Regions from separate parts of the Thalassolituus sp. UBA2009 genome, predicted to be linked through region 1. Evidence: predicted binding sites of a transcription regulator. Region 1 holds the regulator's gene; each other region holds the start of a gene.
The links. Region 1 encodes sigma-54, which starts transcription at its own class of promoters, with help from an activator protein. Its sites were predicted from a motif close to TGGCACNNNNNTTGCTNT; they were not measured.

Region 1 (4,231 bases):
ACCACTAAACGCATTGCTGTGCTCCTCCATTGCCCGTTGGGCTGATGTCAGCCCGGTTGTCCGCTCAGCGCCCGCTGATAAAACCGTTGCGCATCCGGCGCTTTGCGCAGTGCCTCGCGGTAGGCCGGCTCGCTGAAGTTGCGTGCCAGCATCGCCAGAACCTGCAGGTGCTGTTCAGTAGCTTCTTCGGGAACCAGCAGAGCAAACACCAGATCGACCGGCTTGCGGTCAATGGCGTCGTAATCCACCGGCTCCACCAGACGCAGCAGTACGCCCATCGCCTGGTCGCACTGCTTCAGCCGGCAGTGGGGAATGGCAATACCTTCGCCAATCCCGGTGCTGCCGAGGCGTTCACGGCTGAGTAATCGCTCGTAAATATCGTCGGCAGAGCTGTCGCTGAGTTGTTCTGCGATAAAACCTGCCAGGTACTCCAGTAATTTCTTTTTACTGGAAACCGGAGCATCTATCAGACTGCGTTCCGGTGTGAGGATATCCTCGATGCGAATGTCCATTAATCAGCCTTGTCCGTGTTGCCGCGCCACCAGTTTTTCTTTGTGTTTCAGTACCTGACGGTCGAGCTTGTCGGTCATCTGATCGATTGCGGCATACATATCATCGTGCTCAGCGCTGGCGTGCAGGTCGGCACCGCTGACATGGATGGTGGCTTCGGCAATCATGCGCTCTTTAATAACGGTCAGGGTTACCTGGCCGTTGGTAATGTTGTCAAAGTGGCGTCCCAGCTTGGACATTTTTTCGTCTACGTACGCTTGCAGAGATTCGGTAACGTCAACGTGGTGACCGCTGATATTAATCTTCATGTCCAGACTCCTTGTTGCTGGCTTGTTGTTTTTTAAATCAATTGTTTACGTTCGTTCGAAGGCGGAATCATCATAGCCTCACGGTATTTGGCTACCGTGCGCCGTGCCACCTGAATGCCTTTTTCACCCAACACTGCGGCGATTTTGTTGTCGCTCAGCGGTTTGCGGGCATTTTCTTCAGCAATCAGTTTTTTAATCATGGCACGGATTGCGGTGGAGGAACATTCGCCGCCGCCATCGGTACTGACATGGCTGGAGAAAAAGTACTTCAGCTCGAAGATTCCGCGAGGCGTATGCATGTATTTCTGGGTGGTTACCCGGGAAATGGTGGATTCATGCATACCAACGGCTTCGGCAATATCGTGCAGCACCAGCGGCTTCATTGCTTCTTCGCCCTGTTCGAAAAACTCGATCTGATACTCGACGATTTTGGTGGCTACTTTCAGCAGGGTTTCGTTGCGGCTTTGCAGACTTTTGATAAACCAGCGCGCTTCCTGCAGGTGGTCGCGCAAGAAGGCGTTGTCGGTGCTGTTATCGGAACGGCGTACCAGTGAGGCGTAATCGGCGTTAACGCGCAGCTTGGGGGCGATATCCGGATTCAGCTCAACCCGCCATTCGTCGCGGATATTGCGTACCAGTACGTCGGGCACCACGTATTCGGCCTGCTCGGCACTGATGCCGGCACCTGGCTTGGGATTCAGTTCTTTAATCAGCCGCAGCACGGCTTTAAGGTCTTCTTCGCGCAGCTTGGTTTTGCGCATCAGCGTTGGGTAATCTTTGCTGCCCAGCAGCTCGATATAATCGCGGATGACCATTTTGGCTTCGTTCAGCCATGGGGTCTCAGCCGGCAGTTGCTGCAGTTGCAGCAGCAGGCATTCACGCAGGTCGCGGGCAAAAGCACCGGCCGGATCAAACTGCTGCAGGCGGTGGAGGACGGCCATGACTTCGTCTTCTTCGACGTCCAGAGCCGGGTCCATGCTTTCCAGAATGTCTTCGACGGTGGTGTGCAGATAGCCGTCGTCATCCACGCCGTCGATCAGCATCAGGGCGATCTCGCGGTCGGTATCTGACATAGGAGTCAGATTGAGTTGCCACAGCAGATGATCCTGCAGATCTTCGGTGCTGGCGTGGCGCGAGTCGTAATCGAAATCGTCGTCGATGGCGTTACTGCTGCTGCCGGAGGCAACGTTGGCGGTGGTCTGGTAGGTATCTTCCCACTGACTGTCGACCGGCAGGTCGTCGGGGAGTTGTTCCTGTGACCACTGTTCATCCAGCTCGGGTGTGTCGTTGTGGCTGTCGTCCTGATTGCTGACTTCGTGGCTGGCGCTGACTTCGTGGTCGCTGTTACGGGACAGGTCGGGCAGGTCATCGTGCTCGTGTTCTTCTACTTCGAGCATCGGGTTGGAATCGAGGGCTTCCTGAATCTCCTGCTGCAGATCGAGGGTAGACAGCTGAAGCAGGCGGATGGCTTGTTGCAACTGAGGGGTCATGGTCAGGTGCTGACCCATCTTTAACTGAAGAGACGCTTTCATAAAAGTTCAGTAATCACTCAGTATCGGCATAGTCTGTGCATTATACGCCAAGCGGTAAACCTTGGAATCTTTTGTGCATCTTCCTTTGCTTTGGATCATCAGCCACTTCCCTGCAGCAGGGCTTGCCATCACAGGCGGAAATCCTCACCCAGGTACACTTTGCGTACCTGCTCGCTGGCCAATACCTGTTCAGCGGTGCCTTCGGCGATGATATGGCCACCCCCGACAATATAGGCTTTCTCACAGATAGCCAGAGTTTCCCTTACGTTGTGGTCGGTAATGAGTACGCCGATGCCACGTGCTTTGAGCTGTCGGATGATGTCCATGATGTCAGCTACAGAAATCGGGTCAACCCCGGCGAACGGCTCATCAAGCAGAATAAAGGACGGCTCAGCCGCCAGCGCGCGGGCAATCTCGACCCGGCGTCGTTCACCACCGGATAAGGCCATGCCCAGACTGCTGCGGATATGCTGAATATGAAACTCATTCAGCAGCTCTTCCAGTTTTTCCAGACGCTGTGCACGGTTGAGGTCTTTGCGGGTTTCGAGAATGGCGAGAATATTATCGGCCACACTTAATTTGCGGAAAATGGAGGCTTCCTGCGGCAGATAGCCAATGCCTTTCTGCGCCCGGCCGTGCATCGGCAGATGACTGATGTCTTCGTCGTCAATTTTGATGCGGCCTTTGTCGGCCTGCACCAGATTCACAATCATGTAGAAACAGGTGGTCTTACCGGCCCCGTTGGGTCCCAGCAGGCCAACGATCTGACCGCTTTGTACAGACATGGATACATCTTTTACCACTTCCCGGCCGTTATAGCTTTTCGCCAGGTTTTCGGCTTTCAGGGTCTTCATGGCTGTTCCTGTACTGGCTTGCTGTTATCGGTGGCAGGTTCTGCCGGAGCCTGTGGCTGAATCACGACTTTGATTCGTTGTTTTTCGCCAGTACCACCAGTCTGGCCGGAGGTACTGGTGCCGCCGCTGGCGCTGACGGTTTCTTTGGTCATGTCATAGAGGATGCGCTCACCACTGAACAGGTTGCCGTCCTGCTGCAGTTGAGCATTGCCCTGAATGTTGACTTCACGTTGCCGGGCAAAGTAATCAATGCGCTGGCCGTGTGCTTTGGTCAGGGGTTTTCCCGGATTGATCTGTTGCTGATAGCGTGCCGGTTTTTTCGCTGTCCCTTCGGCAACGGCTTTTTCCAGTGTGTTATCGGTGCGGATAATCAGCAGGCGCTCTGATTCGATGCGCAGGGTTCCCTGGGTCAGAATCACATTGCCTTCATAAATAACAACGCCAGCCTTGCGGTCGAGCTCAGCGTGGTCAGAGAGAATGACCATTTCCTGCTGCCAGTCGTCGGGCAATGCATAAGCAGAGGCTGCGCTGCACAGGACAAACAGGCCGGCCAGAAAACGATGATTATTGCGGAACATAGCGGCTATCCACCTGTGATTTGAATTCCATGCGCTGACGCGCGATATCCAGTGTCATACCGGTTGCATTGATATGGGTTTGCGGACTTGTAATAGTTACCGGCTGATCAGTCTCGGCCAGTTGCTGGCGGCTGTGGTAAGTCAGGATGCTGGTTTCGATCAGAATATCGTCCGCAGCGTCGGCCGGATCGAGCGGCAGGATTTCGACCTGGCCTACAAGGCGCAGCGACTGCTCGTTATCCTGTAGTGTTCCTTCGCGGGCATTGACCTGCCAGGTCTGGCCGTCATCATCGTCTGACATCAGCAGCGGCCCGGTAAAGAGGGTGCTTTTCGTCTGCGGATAATGGGTTGAGCGTGCTGCAACAAAGGTTTGCTGTAATTCGCCATTACTGTCGTACTGGCGGTTGTACAGGCCTTCGCCATAGTAATCCGGTTCATGATTCTGCAGC
Region 2 (4,231 bases), on a different contig from region 1:
AATTACGGGTTGCCCTGTTCTCCAGTGGCGATGAATTATGCCAGCCGGGCGACTCCCGCCAGGCACACCAGATTTATGACAGCAATCGCTTTGCTTTACGGGCGATGCTGGAGCGCATGCCGGTTGAAATTATCCACTTTGCCTGGCTGCCGGATACCCTTGAGGCCATGCGCTCTGCCATTGCTGCAGCAGCACAGGAAGCCGACGTTATTATCACCAGCGCCGGTGTTTCAGTCGGTGATGCCGATTATACCCGTCAGGTGCTGGATGAACTGGGCGAGGTTAATTTCTGGCGGGTTGCCATGAAGCCGGGTAAACCTTTCGCTTTCGGACGCGTAAAAAACAGCTGGTTTTTTGGTCTGCCGGGCAATCCGGTATCGGCCATTGTAACCCTGGATCAACTGGCTCAGCCGGTATTGCGCCAGTTGTGTGGCGAACGTGTTCAGGCGGCACTGCCGCTGCTGGCAACCGCTGCTGAAGCCTTCAGAAAACAACCGGGAAGGCAGGACTTTCAGCGCATCCGTCTGGACTCTGAAGCGGGTGTTTTAATGGCTTCGCCGTGTGGCAGTCAGGGTTCTGGCCTGTTGCATGGTTTTGCTGATGCTCAGGGGTATGCCGTACTTGAAGCGGAGCGCGGTCATGTCGCGCCGGGCGAACAGGTTCGTGTAATGCCTTTGGGTACATTATTGAATTAACACCATGAACGACGAACAACTGCTGCGTTACAGCCGGCATATTTTCCTCCCCCAGATTGATATCGATGGCCAGCTGGCCCTGTGTGACAGCCATGTTCTGGTGATTGGTCTGGGCGGTTTGGGCGCGGCCGCTTTACCCTATCTGGCGGCCAGCGGTATCGGGCAGCTGACGCTGGTGGATGATGATCATGTTGAGCTCAGCAATCTGCCACGCCAGATTATTCATCCGCAGGATCGGGTGGGAATGAGCAAAGCCGAGTCTGCCGCGGCAACCGTGATGCAGCTGAATCATGATGTGCGGGTGCATACCGAAATCCGCCGCGCAGATGCTGTCTGGCTTGAGCAGGTTTTACCGCAGTTTTCTCTGGTGCTGGATTGCACCGACGAGCCTCTGGTTCGTTACGCCCTCAATAAAGCGGCGCTGAAATACCGGATTCCCTGGGTCAGTGCGGCCGCTGTCGCCATGGACGGTCAGCTGACGGTGTTTGATCCGCGCCGGGCCGACAGCCCCTGTTACCGTTGCCTGTATCCGGATGTGCAGCCGGACCAGCGTAATTGCAGTGAGAGTGGCGTGCTGTCGCCTCTGGTAGGAGTTATCGGTACGTTACAGGCGGTGGAAGCCCTGAAGCTGCTGAGCGCTGCCGGTGAGTCTCTGTGTGGGCGGCTGCTGTCGTTTGATGCCCGTGCCAGCCGCTTTCATGAATGGCGGATTACCCGCCGCCCGGACTGTGCCGATTGCGCTGCTCAGTCCTGAGTAAAGCGGTACGGTTTATTTAAGCCCGAGCTTCTGTGCCAGCTTGTGCAGATTACTCGGGTCCATACCCAGAGCCCGTGCGGTTTTGCTCCAGCTGCCTTGCTGTTGCTGCAGTTCGTGCAGAACCAGAGTCTGCTGAAAGTATTTAACGGCTTCTTTCATTGGCATTCCCTGCACCGCTTTCAGTAATGAATCACTGCTGTCTTCGCCTGTTGCGTGTGCATGGTGACGGGAGGTTGGCAGCTCAAGATCCAGTGAACGGCAATCCAGAGTCACAATATCGTGCCGTTGTGCTCCCCGGCTCAGCGCTTTGATGGCTGCACGGCTGATAACATGCTCCAGCTCACGGATATTGCCGGGCCATGGATAGGTCTGCAGTGCTGCCTCGGCATCGGCCGATAAGCGCAGGCTGCGCAACCCTAAGCGGGTGCGGTTTAATTCCAGAAAATGCCCGGCCAGCAGAGGAATGTCCTGCCCGCGCTCACGCAGGGGAGGAATCGGGATAGGATAAACAGACAGGCGATGATACAGATCGGCCCGGAATGCGCCTTCGGTAATCTGCTCTTTCAGGTTGCGGTTGGTCGCGGCCAGAATACGGACATCCACATGGCGGGTCTTATCGCTGCCCAGTCTTTGAATTTCACCATTCTGCAAAACCCTCAGCAGCTTGGCCTGTACCGGCAGCGGTAGTTCACCGACCTCATCAAGAAAGAGTGTGCTCTTATCTGCGGTTTCAAACCGCCCGGCGCGGTCGCTGGTGGCACCGGAAAATGCGCCTTTAACATGGCCGAATAATTCACTTTCAGCGAGGTGTTCCGGCAGTGCCGCACAGTTGATGTATACCATTGGCCGTGCGGCGCGTGCTGACAGCCTGTGTGTGTAGCTGGCAAAGATTTCTTTACCGACACCGGTTTCTCCCAGCAGCAGTACCGGCAGGTCGGAGGCCGCAACTACTTCGAGTTCTTTTTTAATCTGACGGATGGCACTGCTGTTGCCAATAATTTCATTGTCGGCTTCGGTGCCAATGGCGATATTGCCGGCACCATCCAGCCGGACACGGCGCAGACCGCGTATTTCTTCTTCCAGCATGCTGATACGGATGGCCGTTTCCAGTACCGGGCGATAGCTGTCCAGCTCGTCAATGCGGCTCTGGTCAAAGGTGCCCGGAGTCAGAGAGTCGAGGGTCAGGGCGCCCCAGCGCTCACCGTTCAGCCAGAGGCTGGTTCCCATGCAGTCATGCACCGGCAATGCTTCCCCGGGCTGAGTCTCCAGCAGGCCGTCATAGGGATCGGGTAACGGGCTGTCTGGCGGAAAGCGCAGAGCATGGCTGGTGGTCATAACGGCCGACAGGCGTGGGTGCTGAGCCAGACTGAATTTACGGCCATGCGCTTCGGTAACCAGACCGGAGACGGCGACAGGACGCAGATACTCACCCTGCAAGCGCAGCAGAGCGACAGCGCCACAGTTAAAGCTGGTGCGGATACTTTTAACGATATGGTCAAAGCGTTCGCCGGCCGGCATATCTTTGATGAGTTCCGTAAGCAGCTGTTGTCCGGGCATGAGAGGTCTCTGTGTTGGTATGTGCTTGGTGGTATTTACCAAAGTGTAGATTTTACAGGGAATATCCGGGTTATTTATACCCACTCTCTGTTGACCGGCAGCAAGTATGCGCTCTGGCGGCTGGCCTGCATCTTGCTGATCACTTCTGTTGAATCAAAACCTTTATATATCAGGAGAGTTTATGGAAATTCTGAATCGTTCTCTGAGTGATATTGCCACAACCATTCCCGGTGCTTCTGCTTTGTTACGTCAGCTGGATATTAATTTCTGCAATCAGGGCATGGTGAGCTTGCAGCAGGCACTGGAACATAAGGGACTTGATCCGGAAGAGGTGGCGGCCGGTCTGGCTGAACTTGAAATGACCGAACACCATCATGATGATCCCGCCATTGATTGGGGCAAAGAACCCCGCATGAAACTGATCGGTCACATCCTGGAGCGTTACCATGCCCGCCATCGTGAGCAGTTACCGGAGCTGATCTTCCTGGCTGCAAAAGTTGAACGGGTGCACAGCGATTCCGCCAACTGTCCGTCCGGACTCGCTGATCTGTTGCGCGATATGAGTCATGAGCTGGAAAGCCATATGATGAAAGAAGAGCAGATTCTGTTTCCGATGCTGGCCGGGGGAATTTATCCGAATGGCCCGATTAATGTGATGCAGGATGAGCACCTGGAACATCTGGAAGCCATTAACCGTTTGTGCAGTCTGACCAATAATATGAAAGTTCCGGCGGGTGCCTGTAACAGCTGGCGCTCGCTGTATCTGGGCCTGCAGACGCTGGTGGACGATCTTATGCGGCACATCACGCTGGAAAATTATTTTCTGTTTGTACCACCTAAAGCAACGTCTTCAGACTGCTGCGGCAGCTGCCAGTAATATAAAATCTGCGAGGGGCCGGTGCGAATCGGCCCAGTCTTCGTACGGATTGCTCAGTGATTTAAGAAACGCCTTAATTGTTCATATCAGGTTTCCGCATAACAATAACTGATAGCGGCGGTATATCGTTGTATATTTACCCCTGTTACTGAATTTCCGGAAAACTTCAGGAGTTATCATGCAGAAAAAAATCCGTATCGGCATTCTGACGGTCAGCGACAGAGCCAGTGCCGGTATTTATGAAGATATTTCGGGTCAGGCTATCCGTGAAACATTAACGGAATATTTATCCGGTGAGTGGGAAGCGGTTTATCGTCTGATCGCCGATGAGCGTCCACAGATTGA
Region 3 (4,231 bases), on a different contig from region 1:
ATTGCGTCCCCAGCCCAGCAGGTTGGCGGCATCACGACGGCGTCCGGCGGTATGCTTAAGTGCCGTTTCAATCATAATGCGTTCAAACACCGGTACGGCGGTATCCAGCAGATTGGTAACACCGTTGGCCAGTTGCTGATCTGCCCAGTAGCGTAAAGCCTGTTCCCAGTTGCCGGAGGTATGAATACTGCCCTGCTGTTCCAAAAGCTCCGGAGGCAGATCGCTGATTAATACTTCACGGCCGGACGCCATAACGGTAATCCAGCGGCAGGTATTTTCCAGCTGACGCACGTTACCCGGCCAGTCAAGCGAGCTTAAATAATCTTCGGTTTCACTGCGCAGGGTTTTGGCTTCGACTTCCAGCTCTTCGGCGGCACGCTTTAAAAAGTGTGACAGTAACTTCGGAATATCTTCACGACGATCCGCCAGACGTGGCAGATGAATACGGATAACGTTTAGGCGGTGGAATAAATCCTCGCGGAAACGTCCTTCTTTAACCAGGCCTTCAAGGTTCTGGTGAGTTGCGGCAATAATCCGTACATTCACTTTGACCGGCGTGGTGCCACCTACGCGGTAAAATTCACCGTCGGCCAGAACACGCAATAAACGGGTCTGGGTATCGGCCGGCATATCACCGATTTCGTCGAGAAATAAAGTACCGCCATTAGCCTGTTCAAAGCGTCCGCGACGCTGACCGCCGGCACCGGTAAAGGAGCCTTTTTCGTGGCCGAATAATTCTGATTCGATCAGGTCTTTGGGAATAGCCGCCATATTCAGGGCAATAAACGGCTGCGCCGAACGTGGGCTGTGTTTATGCAGGGCATGGGCAACCAGTTCTTTACCGGTACCGGATTCACCGTTAATTAATACGGTAATATTGGATTGCGACAGGCGGCCAATGGCACGGAAAACTTCCTGCATGGCCGGCGCTTCGCCAATAATTTCATGCTCTTCGGTTTCTTCTTCGCTTTGCGGCGCATTGGCATTTAATTCGGCGAAGTGTGCAATCGCACGATGAATCAGGCTGACTGCTTCATCCACATCGAATGGCTTGGGTAAGTATTCAAACGCACCCTGCTGATAGGACGATACCGCGCTTTCCAGGTCGGAATGGGCGGTCATAATAATTACCGGTAAATCCGGGTGAGCTTCATGAGCATGACGTAATAACGCCAGACCATCCATGCCGGGCATCCGGATATCGGAAATAATGGCATCCGGATGTTCTCGCTTTAACGCTGCCAGTGCCGGCTCCGCCTGTTCAAAGACGCGGGTGGTGATATTGGCCTGTTCCAGAGCTTTTTCCAGAACCCAGCGGATTGATTTGTCGTCGTCGATAATCCAGACAGTGCTCATAGTTATTCCAGAGGTAAATAAATAGAGAAGACGGTTTTACTGGCATCACTGACAAACTCAATGATGCCGTTCTTCTGATTGATAATGGATTGCGAAATCGATAATCCCAGCCCGGTGCCGTCGGCGCGGCCGCTGACCATCGGGTAGAAAAGATTTTCGCGTAATTCTTCGGGAATTCCCGGGCCGTTGTCGCTGATATCGATCTGTGCGACCAGACGGTGACGATGATGGCCAATGGTAAACTGGCGCACCGTGCGGGTGCGTAAACTCAGTTGTGGCTGTGCCAGTGGCGGCTGTGCTTCGAGCATTGCCTGCATGGCGTTGCGGCAGATATTCAGCAGGGCCTGAATCAGCTGACCTTTGTCGGCCTCAAGCTCCGGAATGGATGGATCATAATCGCGCTCAATATTGATGCGGCCGGCCGATTCAACATCGATCAGCTGGCAGACACGTTCCAGCACTTCGTGAATATTAACCTGTTCCTGTTTCGGAATCTGGCGCGGGCCGAGCAGACGGTCGACCAGATCACGCAGGCGGTCGGCTTCTTCGATAATGATGTTGGTGTATTCCTTCAGCTCGGCCGAAGGTAATTCACGCTCCAGCAGTTGCGCGGCACCGCGGATACCACCGAGAGGGTTCTTAATTTCGTGGGCTAGTCCGCGTACCAGCGAGCGGGTGGTTTCCTGTTTGGCGATCAGCTGCTCTTCGCGGCTGATGCGCATCAGCCGGTCACGCCCCTGCAGCTCGATCAGCAGCGAAGGCAGGCGGCTTTCCGGATGGGATACCGGGCTGACACTGTAATCCAGCGTCATTTGTTGCTGATTGTGCAGCTGAATAGTGGCTTCACGTTTGGTATAGGAGTGGCCGGTAATAATCGCCTGCTCCAGCGCGCTGGTCGCTTCTTCAGATTCGATGGCCAGTTCAAAAAAGGGCACGCCCAGACAGCGCTTGCCACTCATTTCCAGCAGGGCTTCGGCTGCGGGGTTCATATAAAGAACGGTCAGATCGGCGTCCAGCAGCAGAACACCGGTATTCAGGTGTTCCAGTAAGCGTTGATTGATGATCGGGCTGGCCAGCATGCTTGTCTCCGTTTGCTGCCTGTAAAAACGCCGCGTGAGGCGTGGGTCAGACCGCACCACCAGTACTTATCCAGAGGGCAGTCGTGGCCATCTGTCAGGCCGCTAAAACATTGTGCAACTGGCTTTCAGCAAAAACTGAGCCATATATCAGAGGTCATGGGAGGGATGCACAATATTAGCGCCGGGGTAGGCGATTCATGTTGCTAAGTCGAACATGAACGAACATACAGGAGAATTAAGTGCACAAAAACAGTGCTTAGCAGTATTTTTGTGCTCGAATTTGGTGCTTTGGTTTTAAGGCCAGTGCCGGCCGCGTTAACAGGCCTTAGCGGCCTGAACGGTTCAGAACCGAAGCGCGCTGAACATAAATGGTCACCAGATTACTGCTGATAATGGTGTTGCCGGCTTTATCACGCACGACCAGTTGCAGGCCATGCTCGCCACGGCTGAGGTTGGTGAGCTGGAAGGATGTCTGGCGTCCCTGACGTAACACTTCGCCGTTATCCAGCAGATAAAGTGTGTCGGCCTCGCGCAGGCCGGGACTGAGTACGCCGGACACCTCAACATTACCGGCGAAACCGGTCGGAATATCCTGACCATTGCTTGGGGTGATAATACTCAGACTGGTGTAGTTAAAGCTGGGTTCGTTCACCTTGGCCGGCTGGTGTGCACTGGGGGGAGGCACATAGGCGGGGATGGACGGCAGCTCTTTAACCGCATGTTTTTCGGAGTTCTGTCCCGGCTTATCACTGAAGATGACGTTACCGTTAGCGTCGCGGCTGATGTACACCTCGGTCGCCAGACTGGTGCAGGCTGTTAATAAAAGAATGAGTGACATCAGTGTCTTCTTTGTCATGGTAATCCTGCTGTGCTGAGGGCGGTTATCCGGAAGAGTCAGGAATTCTCACTAGACTGAAAATAATCACCTTCCGGGCGTATTCTATGTTAATTCGTAAACAACTCTGGCTGGCCGGTGCATCTTTGCTGCTGGGCGCTGTTCTCTGTATCTACCTTCTTACCCACTATCTTGCCGAGCCACGTTTGTATCAGCAAGCGCAGGATAGTGCGCAGCTGCGGGTCGAGGGCATTGCTGCCGAAATCCATGGCGTACTGCAGGCCACAGCATCACTGACGCGCAGTATGGCGGCACTGGGTGCAACACTGCCATTGGATGAGACAACATTTATTACTCATTTACGCGATCTGGTGGACGAATTTGGTAATGGTGCCATTGCCGGTGGCGGTATCTGGCCAGAGCCGCAACGTCTGGACCCGGCGCGGGAGCGTGCCTCGCTGTTCTGGGCGCGTGACAGTCAGGGTCGTCTGCAACTGCTGAACGATTATAACGATCCGGCGGGGTCGGGTTATCACAACGAGGGCTGGTACAGCATCGGGCGCACGCTGGCGCCGGGGCAGTGTGCCTGGTCGGAAGCCTATGCCGATCCGGTATCCGGCACGCCAATGGTCACCTGTACCGTGGCTATTCGTCGTCAGGGAGAATTCTGGGGTGTTGCCACTGTCGATCTGATGCTCAGCGGTCTGGGTAAATTACTGCAGGGGCATCGCGAAATTGCTCAGGCTTATCCCTTTGTGGTTGATCAGACCGGTACCGTGGTCGCTGCACCGGGTCTGCGCGCGCAGTCTCTGGACATGAAAACACTGGATGAACTGGCCTCCAAAGACCGCAGCCTGGCACCGCTGAAAACACTGCTGAGTGCCGGCCGCAGTGGCGTTGCTGTACCTGCCGGCGTGGTGCCGGACGACGAGGCTTTGCTGGTTCTGAGCAGTCTGGAGGA

Region 2: the regulator sigma-54 is predicted to act here: its motif matches at 3,131-3,148, upstream of ytfE (iron-sulfur cluster repair protein YtfE).
Region 3: the regulator sigma-54 is predicted to act here: its motif matches at 2,561-2,578, upstream of glnL (nitrogen regulation protein NR(II)).

What each region holds. Positions count from the first base shown of each region.
Region 1 covers NZ_DDCJ01000069.1:25,102-29,332, reverse strand. Annotated here, with positions in the region: gene rapZ (RNase adapter RapZ) at 1-14, opposite strand, end outside; gene ptsN (PTS IIA-like nitrogen regulatory protein PtsN) at 48-512, opposite strand; gene hpf (ribosome hibernation-promoting factor, HPF/YfiA family) at 516-818, opposite strand; gene B3P58_RS08805 (RNA polymerase factor sigma-54) at 851-2,350, opposite strand; gene lptB (LPS export ABC transporter ATP-binding protein) at 2,479-3,204, opposite strand; gene lptA (lipopolysaccharide transport periplasmic protein LptA) at 3,201-3,782, opposite strand; gene lptC (LPS export ABC transporter periplasmic protein LptC) at 3,769-4,231, opposite strand, start outside.
Region 2 covers NZ_DDCJ01000051.1:8,005-12,235, reverse strand. Annotated here, with positions in the region: gene glp (gephyrin-like molybdotransferase Glp) at 1-695, shown strand, start outside; gene B3P58_RS05575 (HesA/MoeB/ThiF family protein) at 700-1,449, shown strand; gene norR (nitric oxide reductase transcriptional regulator NorR) at 1,465-3,009, opposite strand; gene ytfE (iron-sulfur cluster repair protein YtfE) at 3,191-3,886, shown strand; gene mog (molybdopterin adenylyltransferase) at 4,065-4,231, shown strand, end outside.
Region 3 covers NZ_DDCJ01000058.1:95,555-99,785, forward strand. Annotated here, with positions in the region: gene ntrC (nitrogen regulation protein NR(I)) at 1-1,356, opposite strand, end outside; gene glnL (nitrogen regulation protein NR(II)) at 1,359-2,435, opposite strand; gene B3P58_RS06495 (DUF4124 domain-containing protein) at 2,761-3,291, opposite strand; gene B3P58_RS06500 (methyl-accepting chemotaxis protein) at 3,378-4,231, shown strand, end outside.